3 linked regions of the Iamia sp. SCSIO 61187 genome follow. The protein of the gene in region 2 interacts with the protein of the main gene of each other region in a pairwise test. Links are inferred from orthologs where the notes say so. Each region holds a gene or a part of one and is shown on either strand. Other genes may lie near its edges.

Evidence for each region. Proteins that work in one complex are often made in the same cells at the same time.
Region 1: the proteins of rlmN (region 2) and ftsZ interact in binary tests that used the Escherichia coli proteins (3 or more experiments, as listed by UniProt). The link is inferred for Iamia sp. SCSIO 61187 from one-to-one orthologs.
Region 3: the proteins of rlmN (region 2) and HC251_RS12830 interact in binary tests that used the Escherichia coli proteins (3 or more experiments, as listed by UniProt). The link is inferred for Iamia sp. SCSIO 61187 from one-to-one orthologs.

The regions. Positions count from the first base shown.
Region 1 is NZ_CP050948.1:2,162,937-2,166,117, reverse strand. The notes cover bases 250-3,145. They hold ftsZ (cell division protein FtsZ), read right to left. Parts: upstream 2,296-3,145; coding sequence 1,204-2,295; downstream 250-1,203. Other genes in these bases: HC251_RS10415 (cell division protein FtsQ/DivIB), read right to left, coding at 2,418-3,145; HC251_RS10425 (polyphenol oxidase family protein), read right to left, coding at 358-1,023; HC251_RS10430 (YggS family pyridoxal phosphate-dependent enzyme), read right to left, coding at 250-361. Outside these bases: more of HC251_RS10430, read right to left, coding at 1-249; more of HC251_RS10415, read right to left, coding at 3,146-3,181. UniProt on the Escherichia coli protein: Essential cell division protein that forms a contractile ring structure (Z ring) at the future cell division site. The regulation of the ring assembly controls the timing and the location of cell division.
Region 2 is NZ_CP050948.1:2,861,973-2,865,027, reverse strand. The notes cover bases 243-3,012. They hold rlmN (23S rRNA (adenine(2503)-C(2))-methyltransferase RlmN), read right to left. Parts: upstream 2,296-3,012; coding sequence 1,189-2,295; downstream 243-1,188. Other genes in these bases: mshD (mycothiol synthase), read right to left, coding at 2,882-3,012; HC251_RS13645 (DUF4870 domain-containing protein), read left to right, coding at 2,335-2,895; HC251_RS13655 (lytic murein transglycosylase), read right to left, coding at 243-1,128. Also shown: more of HC251_RS13655, read right to left, coding at 1-242; more of mshD, read right to left, coding at 3,013-3,055.
Region 3 is NZ_CP050948.1:2,674,795-2,678,267, reverse strand. Bases 250-3,437 are described here. They hold HC251_RS12830 (LuxR C-terminal-related transcriptional regulator), read right to left. Parts: upstream 3,120-3,437; coding sequence 450-3,119; downstream 250-449. Other genes in these bases: HC251_RS12825 (alpha/beta fold hydrolase), read right to left, coding at 3,229-3,437; HC251_RS12835 (hypothetical protein), read right to left, coding at 250-358. In the rest of the region: HC251_RS26025 (ABC transporter ATP-binding protein), read right to left, coding at 1-26; more of HC251_RS12835, read right to left, coding at 23-249; more of HC251_RS12825, read right to left, coding at 3,438-3,473. UniProt on the Escherichia coli protein: Positively regulates the transcription of the maltose regulon whose gene products are responsible for uptake and catabolism of malto-oligosaccharides.

The sequences.
Region 1 (3,181 bases), 700 kb from region 2 along the record:
CCAGGACGGCAGCGCCGGGGGCGCGCCGGGCGATCTCCGCCCCCAGGGCGGCCCGGTCGACGCTGTGCCACAGGGCGACGTGGGCGGCGACCTGGCGGACCTTGTTCCGCTGCAGGCGGCCGACCCAGTGCCAGCGCACCGCCTCCTCGGCGTCGACCTTGGTGACCATCTCCTGGGCGTAGCTCTCCCCCAGGTCCACCAGCCCGGCGGCCACCGCGGCGTGGACGGCGGTGGCGTCGAAGCCCTTCGTCACCCCGACGACGGTGACCGCGGCCGGGTCGCCGCCCGCCCGCTCGATCCGGGTGCGGACCCGGGCGATGCGGGCCCCCACCTCCTCGGCCGTGACGGCGACGGGGATCACGCCTCCTCCTCCAGCCACGCCACCGTCGCGATCCGGCCGGCGTCGCCCCGGGCGCGGAACGACCAGTAGTCACCGGGGGCCTCGGCGGTGCAGGACGGAGCCGCGGTCACCGTCTCGACCCCGGCCTCGGCCAGGGCTCGCCGCACGCCGGCGGCGACGTCGAGGGCGGGCCGCCCGTCGGTGGTGGTGGCGCGCACCTCGTCGCCCCAGCGGGCGGCGACCCGGTCGAGGTCCGCGGCGCCGAACTCGTAGTGGCGGGCGCAGATCGACGGGCCCAGCACCGCCTCGACCGGGGGTGCCCCCAGGGCGGCCATGGCCTCGGCGGCGGCGCCGACGACCCCGCCCAGGAGACCGCGCCAGCCGGCGTGGGCGACGCCCACGGCGCGGCCCTCGGCGCCGAGCAGCACCACGGGCACGCAGTCGGCGGTGGTGACGGCGAGGGCGGCGCCGGGCACGGCGGTCACCGCCGCGTCGGCCTCGGCCCCGGCGTGCTGGCCGGGCCGGGTGACGGTGACGACGGCGGCCCCGTGGACCTGGGTCAGCCAGGTCCACGGCAGGTCGACGACCGCCCGCCGGCGGGCGGCGACCTCGGCCGGCGGCCCGGTGACGGCCAGGTCCCCCGCGGCGCGCGTCGTGGTCAGGTGGTGGGGGCGGAGTGCCACGGGGATCCTTCGTGCCGTGCCTGTCGAGTCCGTTCCGCGCTGGCGGCAGCCCCTCCACCCCGCCTGGGTCGGATCGAGCCGGCGAGCGCAGCCCGCCGCGGCGCGGAGGGGTCCGGTCCGACCAGAGCGAAGGTGAGGAGCCGGTCTGCGACCTGGCTTCGGGCCCTCATCGGGCCCTGCCTACCGGAGGAACGAGGGCACGTCGAAGTCGTCGTCGCCGTCGCCGTCGGTCTCGTCGTCGGCGCCGCCGAAGAGGTCGGTCACGGGCACGGGCCCGCTCGACTCCTCCATCTCGTGGGTGCGGGGCCGGGTGCGGCCCTCCTCCCACCGGTCGAACCCGGCGGCGATGACCGTGACCCGCACCTCGTCGCCCATGTCGTCGTCGATCACGGTGCCGAAGATGATGTTGGCGTCGGGGTGGGCCACGCCGTGGATGACCTCGGCCGCCTCGTTCACCTCGAACAGGCCCATGTCGCTCCCGCCGGTGATGCTCAGCAGGATGCCGCGGGCGCCCTCGATGGACGCCTCGAGCAGCGGGCTCGAGATGGCGTTGCGGGCGGCGTTGAGGGCCCGGCCGTCGCCGGAGGCGTAGCCGATGCCCATCAGCGCCGAGCCGGCGTTGCTCATGATCATCTTCACGTCGGCGAAGTCGGTGTTGATGAGGCCCGGCGTGGTGATCAGGTCGGTGATGCCCTGGACGCCCTGGAGGAGGACCTCGTCGGCCATCTTGAAGGCGTTCACCACCGAGGTCTTGTCGTCGGAGACGGTGAGCAGGCGATCGTTGGGGATGACGATCTGGGTGTCGACCCGCTCCTTCAGCTTCTGGACGCCCTGCTCGGCCTGGACCGAGCGGCGCCGGCCCTCGAAGCCGAACGGGCGGGTCACCACGCCGATGGTCAGGGCGCCGAGGGACTTGGCGATCTCGGCGATGACCGGCGCGCCGCCGGTGCCGGTGCCGCCGCCCTCGCCGGCGGTGATGAAGACCATGTCGGCGCCCTTGATGACCTCCTCGAGCTCGGCCCGGTGCGACTCGGCCGCCGCCGCCCCCACGTCGGGGTCGCTCCCGGCGCCGAGGCCGCGGGTGAGGTCGCGCCCGATGTCGAGCTTGACGTCGGCGTCGCTCATCAGGAGCGCCTGGGCATCGGTGTTGACGGCGATGAACTCGACGCCCTTCAGCCCGGCGTCGATCATCCGGTTGACGGCGTTGCACCCGGCACCACCGACGCCGACGACCTTGATGACCGCCAGGTAGTTCTGCGGATTACCGGCCATGGGGGAAGCTCCGTTCTCGGGACGCGCGGGACGGTCGGCCACACGGGCCGACCATCGAGGTGTCACCCTCGACCTCGAGTCGAGGTATAGGGTTATGTAAAGTTCTTGTAGCGGTCGAGACCCTACGCACAGCCCCTCCCCGTGGTCAAGACCGGGGCGGTCGGGACGCGGACGTCGATGCGGCAGGCGTCGCCCGCGGGGGCGGCGTGCTGGCGCACGGCCACGGCGGCCTGGGCCTTGGCGGCCAGCTGGCGGGCGTCGCCCAGGACCACCCGGAAGCCGTCGTCGAGCACCAGCTCGAGGCCGTCGCGCCCCTGGTCGGTGCCCTCGACCGCCCGCCGCAGCGACCCCGGCAGGGCGCCGAGGACGGCGAGGGCGGCCCGGTCGTCGCCATCGAGCGTCGCCCCGGGCGCGGCCGCCCGCTCGCCGGCGAGGGCGGGCAGGTCGGGCTGGTCCTCGACGACGGCCAGGACCCGACCCTCGGCGTCGAGGAGGGCCCACCCGTCGTCGTGGGCGACGGTGGCGACCTCGGTGCGCTCGCTGACGACGATGCGGATGGTGCCCGGCCACAGCCGGGTGGTGCGGACCTCGTCGATCCACGGCAGGGCGGCCACCCCGCGGCGGGCCCCGTCCAGGTCGACCTCGATCATCGGCGTGCCCCGCGTCGCGCCCCCGGCCCGCTCGATGGCGGCGACGTCGGTGCGCTCGGCCCCGACGACCTGCACCCGGTCGACGTCGAGCAGCGGGCTGCGGAGCCCGACGAGGGTCCACACGACGGCGCAGATCACGCCGAGGAGGGCCGTGACGCGCCGCATGCGGCGCCGACCCCGGCCCCGGGCGACCTCGGCCCGGCGGGCGCGGATGCGGGGGTGGGGCGTGGCCGCGA
Region 2 (3,055 bases):
GGCGCCCCCGTCCAGCTGCGGGCCGATGATCTTCACTGACGGGTAGCCCCGGGCCCCGAGCCGCCCGCCGCCGTGGGTCCCGTGGCGGCCCTCGACCTTGGAGATGCCGGCGAGGGCCCACCACTCCATGCGGCACGGGGCCGAGGCCGCCGCCTTGAGCCAGGCGTCCAGGGCGACGACCGGGAAGTCGATGCCGGCCCCGACCACGTCGGCCCGGAGCAGGGCGGGGGGGATGTCGGCGGCGGCGAGGAGGACGTCGGCCTCCCGGTCGGCGAGGGCGTCGACGGACCGGACCTCCGCGGCCTGCGTCTCCACCGTCTCGGCGTCGATGTCGACGATGTGCTGCTCGGCCGCCTGGCGGACCGCCACCGCGTCGCGCTCGGCCTGCTCGGCCGCGGCCCGGGCCTGGGCCGCCCGCTCCTCGGCCGCCACCGCCTCGGCGTGGTCGCGCACCCGGGCCCGGACGTCGCCCAGCCGGGCGACGGCGGCGTGGTCGTCGTAGGCCAGGCGGAGGTTGGCGTCGGTGGCGTCCTCGCCGGTGATGAGGACCTCCATGGCGTCGGAGGTGCTCGACGACTCGTTGACGAAGGCGGCGACCATCAGGTCCCGGAGGTCCTCGCGGGCCTGCTCGAGCCGCTCGGCGGCCGCCGCGGTCGCGCCGATCCGCCGCTCGTGCTCGCGGGCGGCGGCCTCGCGCTCCTCGCCCCGCTGGCGCTCCTCGACCTGGCGCTGGGCCAGCGCCTCGACGGCCTCGACGCGCTGCTCGCCCAGGTCGACGATGTGCTGGCGCAGCTCGTCCCGGTGGGCGATGGCGTCGTCCCGGGCCTCCTCGGCCCGGTCGAGGGCGCCCTCGACCTCGTCGAGCTCGTCGCTGGCGGCCTCGACGCCCGCCAGCGACGGCGACGGTGGGTTGGTCGGGAGTGGCTCGTCGACGAAGCCGGGCTCGTAGGGGCCAGCCGGCGGGGCCTGGGTCGCGGGGGCCGCGGGCGCCGCCGGCGCGACGACGGCCGGGACGACGTCGACCGGCGGGCCGGCGGCGGTGGGCCCGGGCCCGAGGGTGGAGCCGGCCACGACGGCGGCGACCAGCAACGCCGCGCCACGCCGCGCTCGGCCCGCTCTGCGTGTCACCTCATGCGCCGTCGTCACGTCTGCCGTCCCGGTGGTCCCCGATCGACCGGGGGGGCGAGGCTACCCGGCGCCCCCGGCCCGGTCACGGCGGGTGGGGGTGGGCACGCTCGCTGCCGCCAGCTGGCCGCAGGCGGCGTCGATCGACGTGCCCCGGGTGTCGCGGACGGTGACGTTGACGCCGCGGTCGGCCAGGTCGCGGCGGAAGCGCTCGACCCCGTCCGCGGGGGTGCCGCGGGTCGCGTAGCCCGGCGTCGGGTTGAGCGGGATCAGGTTGACGTGGGCCCGGAGCCCCCGGGCGTAGTCCGCCAGGCGGGCGGCATCGACGCGCCGGTCGTTGACGCCGTCGATCAGGGCCCACTCGAAGCTGAGGCGCCGGCCGGTGCGCTCGATGTGCTCGGCGCACGCCTCGGCCAGCAGGCCCAGCGGGTAGCGCCGGTTGATCGGGACCAGCCGGTCCCGGAGCTCGTCGTCGGCGGCGTGGAGGGAGACGGCGAGGTTCACCGGCAGGTCGGCGTCGGCCAGCCGGCGGATCCCGGGGACGATCCCCACCGTCGAGATGGTGATGTGGCGGGCGCCGAGGCCGAGGTCGTCGTGGATGCGGTGGACCGCGGCCCAGGTGTGGGCGAAGTTGGCCAACGGCTCGCCCATGCCCATGAAGACCACGTTGGCCAGGCGCCGCCCGTCGGCGCGGGCGCGGCGCGACGCCCGCACGACCTGCTCGACGATCTCGCCGGAGGTGAGGTGCCGGGTGAAGCCGGCCTGGCCCGTGGCGCAGAAGCCGCAGGCCATGGCGCAGCCCGCCTGGCTCGACACGCACACCGTCGAGCGCTGGGGGTAGTGCATCAGCACCGTCTCGACGCGGCTGCCGTCGCCCAGGGTCCACAGCCACTTCACCGTGTCGCCGCCGTCAGCCGCCGCCTCGGTGGTCAGGGCGAGGGCGTCGGGCAGCTCCTCGGCCAGGCGGCGCCGCAGCGTCAGGGGGACGTTCGTCATGTCGGCCGGCTCGGCCAGGTGGGTGTGCAGGCCCTCCCACACCTGGTCGACGCGGTAGCGCGGTTGGTCGGCGAGGAGCTGGCCGAGGGCGGCCCGGTCGACGTCGTAGCGGGTCGTCCGCGCCGGGGGCCGGGGCGCGACGTCCGCCGGCGGTGCGCTCCCGGTGGTGGCCATCCGTCGAGGATACGGGTGGGCCGCCCTACCCTGACGGCGATGACGGACATCCCCCCGCCGGAGGAGCCGGGCTGGTACGCCGACGCCGGCGGGAGCTGGTGGTGGTGGGACGGTCGGACGTGGTCACCGGCCCCCGGCCAGCACGGTGGACCGGCGGGACCCGACCGCTCGCAGGAGCGGACCCAGGCGCTCCTGATGTGGATCCTCTACCTTGCCGTCGGCGGGTGGCTGGTGGCGCTGATCTTCTACCTGATCTCCAAGGAGAAGCCCTTCGTCCGCCACCACTCGGCCGAGGCCCTCAACCTGACCCTCGTCCTGCTCGTGCCCCAGATCGTGGGGGTGGCACTGCTGGTGCCCGCCTACGTCGACTACATCATCTCGGTCTCCGACAACCGGGACACCGGCTTCGAGGCGACCCCGGCGTTCGTCATCGGCCTGGTGCTGGTCGGGCTGCTGACGCTCGCCAGCTACGCCCTGGGCATCGTCGGGGCCGTGCAGGCCCACCGCGGGAGGTGGTACCGCCTGCCCATCGGGCTCCACCCGGTGCGGGGGGTGCGGGGCCGGTCCGAGGACCCGCCCTACGACCTCAGCGAGGGCTGAGCCCCGTCCGGCTGCGCACGCGCCGGGTGCGGGCGGTGGTGAAGCCGAGCCGGTCGTACAGGCGTCGCGCCGGCTCGTTGTCGGCGTCGACGTAGAGCAGGGCGTGCCCCAGGCCCCGGCCGGCGAGGTGGTCGAGGCCGGCGCGCACCAGGGCCCGCCC
Region 3 (3,473 bases), 190 kb from region 2 along the record:
TTGGTGAGTCCGGTGACGGTGATCATGGGGTTGCTCCTGGCGGGGTGGGACCGGTCTGGTCAGGTGGGAGGGCGGGGCGCTCGGGCGGCGCGTCCGGCCCGAGGCGGGTGAGCGACAGCAGGGTGATGCCGAGGTCGCGGAGCTTCTCGAGCAGGCCGTGCAGGGCGGCCTGGTCGACGAGTGCGCCGCGCATGACGGTCGTGCCGTCGCCGGCGTCGATCAGGGTCATCCCGTCGAACCACGCCGCCCACCGGCTCCCGAGCCGCCCGCGGACGCGGACCTCGTAGCGCTCGGCGGGGGCGTCCTCAGCAGTCGGTCGCCCACATGACGGTTCGGGGGAGGGGCGATCGGGGGGCACCGGGTGAACGTAGGGACGGGCCTGGTGAGCCCACATCACATGATCTGGCGATCCTCGCGGTGATCGTCCTCGGCCCCCGTCGGGGTCCCGGTCACAGCCCCAGGCTGGCGGCCCGGCTCACGGCTTCGCGCCGGTTGGTGGCGCCGAGCTTGGTGTAGATGTGCCTGGTGTGGGTGCGCAGCGTGTTGAGCGACACGTGGAGCTCGCGAGCGATGTCGGGGCCGCTGAGGTCGCTGCGGAGGAGGCGGAGCACGTCGACCTCGCGCTCGCTCAGCTCGTCGGGTCCGGCTGACCGCCTCCGGGCGGGGGTCACGGCCGACGTCGCGCCGGCGAGGAGCCGGGCGGCTCGTCGCCCGGAGGTGCCGTCGAGCGAGCGGAGCACGTCGATGGCGCCGCTCCCGGCGTCGAGGAACGTGCGGACGTAGCCCTCGGGCTCGGCCCGGGCCAGGGCCACCTCCATCGGACCGACGGCCTCGTCCCGACGACCGGCGGCGCGGTGGGCGACCGCCAGCAGCACGAGGATCTCGATGCTGCTGCCCCCGCGGTCGCCCTGCTCGGCGGCGGTGAGGAGCCGGCCGAGCAGGCCGACGGCCTCCTCGGCCGCGTCGATCGTCCCCCGGGCGAGCAGGAGCCGGGCCAGGGTGATGTGCTCGAGCTCCCGGAGGTAGGTCGGCTCGTCGGTGGCGCTCAGGCCGTGGGCGGCGGCCCACCGCTCACCGGCGGCGACGTCGCCCCGGGCGATCCGGACCCGTGTGGTGATGGCGCTGACCGGTCGCACGCGAGGCGAGTAGTCGGTGTCGTAGAGGCGCTCGGCCTCGGTCAGCAGCTCGAGGGCGGCGTCGTCGTCGCCGTGGGCGTGGTGCAGCAGCGCGGCGGCGACCCGCCACCGGTAGGGGTGCTGGGGGAGGCCCCTGTGCTCCCCCAGCTCGGCGCTGGCGTCGAGGTGCTGGGCGGCGGCCACGAGGTCGTCGCGCTCGAGGGCGAGCAGGCTCAGCCCCACGTGCATGTCGGCGGCGCCGCGGAGGCCGGGCTCGTCGGCGGTGTGGCGGAGGGCGGACGCGAAGGTGCGCTGGGCGTCGTGGAGGCGGCCCTGGGTGGTCTGGATGTCGGCGAGGGCGATCGAGCAGCCCATGACGTCGGGCAGGAACCGGCCCGCCTCGAAGCACGCGACCGACTCGACGTAGCGCTGGCGGGCCGTGTCGAGGTCCCCCCGGCTCCAGTGGGCCAGGCCCAGCAGCGCCGACCCTGCGCCCCGCTGGAGGGGGTCGTCGTCGCTCGCCAGGTCGAGGACCCGGCGGGCGTGGCGGACGGTCCCGTCGAGGTCGCCGGCGAGGAGGGCCAGGCCGGCCCGGTGCACGGCCACCATGGCCGGCAGGCGGCGGCGCTCGACCTCGCTCTCGACGAGCGGGGGATCGCTCCGGATGAGGCGGGCCTCGGCCCGGTCGAGCAGCTCGTCGCACCCGGTCGCCTCGCCGGTCGCCATGCGCGCCCCCACCAGGAAGACGGTGAGGACCGGTCGGTCGGCGTACACCTCGCGGGGGAGGGCCTCGAGCCATCGCCGCAGCACCGCCTCCTGGCGGGCCCGCTGCATCGCCGGGGCGGTCCGTTCGATGAGGGCGGCGGCCCGGTCGAAGCGGCCGCCGGCGAGGGCGTGGGCGATGGCCTCGTGGGGCTCGTCGTGGGCGGCGTACCAGTCGCTGGCGCGGCGGTGCAGCTCCGGGACGCGGCCCGGGTCCTCGTCGACCAGCCGGGCGCGGAGGACGTCGCCGAAGAGGTGGTGGTAGCGGTACCAGGTGCGTCGGTCGTCGAGGGGCACCACGAAGAGGTTGGCCCGATCGAGGCCGTCGAGGGTGGCCTTGGCCCCGTCGAGGCCCGTCACCGCCCCGCACAGCGGACCGGTGAGCCGGCTGAGGATCGAGGTCTCGAGCAGGAACCGGCGGATCTCGGGGGTCTGGCGCTCGAGCACCTCGTCGGCGAGGTAGTCGAGGATGAACCGGTCGTCGCCGGCGAACTCGGCGATGAACGCGGTGGGGTCGCGCCCGCCTTGCAGCGAGAGCGCCGCCAGCTGGAGGGCTGCGATCCACCCCTCGGTGCGGGCCCCGAGCACCTCGATGTCGTCGGCCCCGAGGGCCAGGTCCATGGCCCCGTTGAGGTACGACGCCGCCTCGTCGGCGGTGAAGCGGAGGTCCGCGGCGCGGATCTCGAGCAGCTCGCCCCGGGCCCGCATCGCCGCCAACGGGAGCGGGGGGTCCGAGCGCGTGGCGATCACGACCCGGACCTGGACCGGCAGGTGCTCGAACAGGAACGCCACCGAGTCGTGGATCTCGACCTGCTCGATGACGTGGTAGTCGTCGAGGACCAAGACGACCTCCGAGGCGACGGTCTCGAGGTCGTTGATGAGCGTGGCCACGACGGCCTCGATCGGCGTGCCGGGTGCTCCGAGCAGGCCGGTCGCGTCATCGCTGAGGTCCGGCGCCGCCGTCGCCAGGGCGGCGACGACGTAGGTCCAGAACCGGACGAGGTCGTCGTCGCCGCGATCGAGCGACAGCCACGCCGTGCTCGGGCCCTCGCCCCAACGGTCGGCGACGAGGGTGGTCTTGCCGAACCCGGCGGGGGCGGACACCAGGGTGAGCGCAGAGTGGGCGCTGCGGGAGGTGGCGGCCTCGAGCCGGGGCCGCCCGACGAGGGTCGGGCGCCGTCGGGGCGGGTGCAGCTTGGTGCCGAGGATCGTCACCACCGGTCCCGGACCGGTGGCGGTCACGCCCTCACCGGTCGATCCACCCACTCGTTCCAGTTGACCACGCCATCCCGGGTCCGGCAATCGACCCTCGGGCGGGACCCCGGCCCGGCCCCCGGTCGCGGGACGTGCACTACCCGAGGGCCAGCATCGCCTCGGCCACCTCGCCGACCGCCCGATCGGGGATGGCGGTGGCGGCGTCCTCGAGGACGAGGAGGCGTGCCCCGGGGATCTCGCGGGCGATGGCCTCGCCGTTGCCGACGGGGAAGAACGGGTCCCGGAGGCCGTGGACGACGAGGGTGGGGACGTCGATCCCGGGCAGGCGCTCGCGCCAGCGCGGGGTGCAGTCGAGCGTGGAGAACACCATGCCCAGATGGT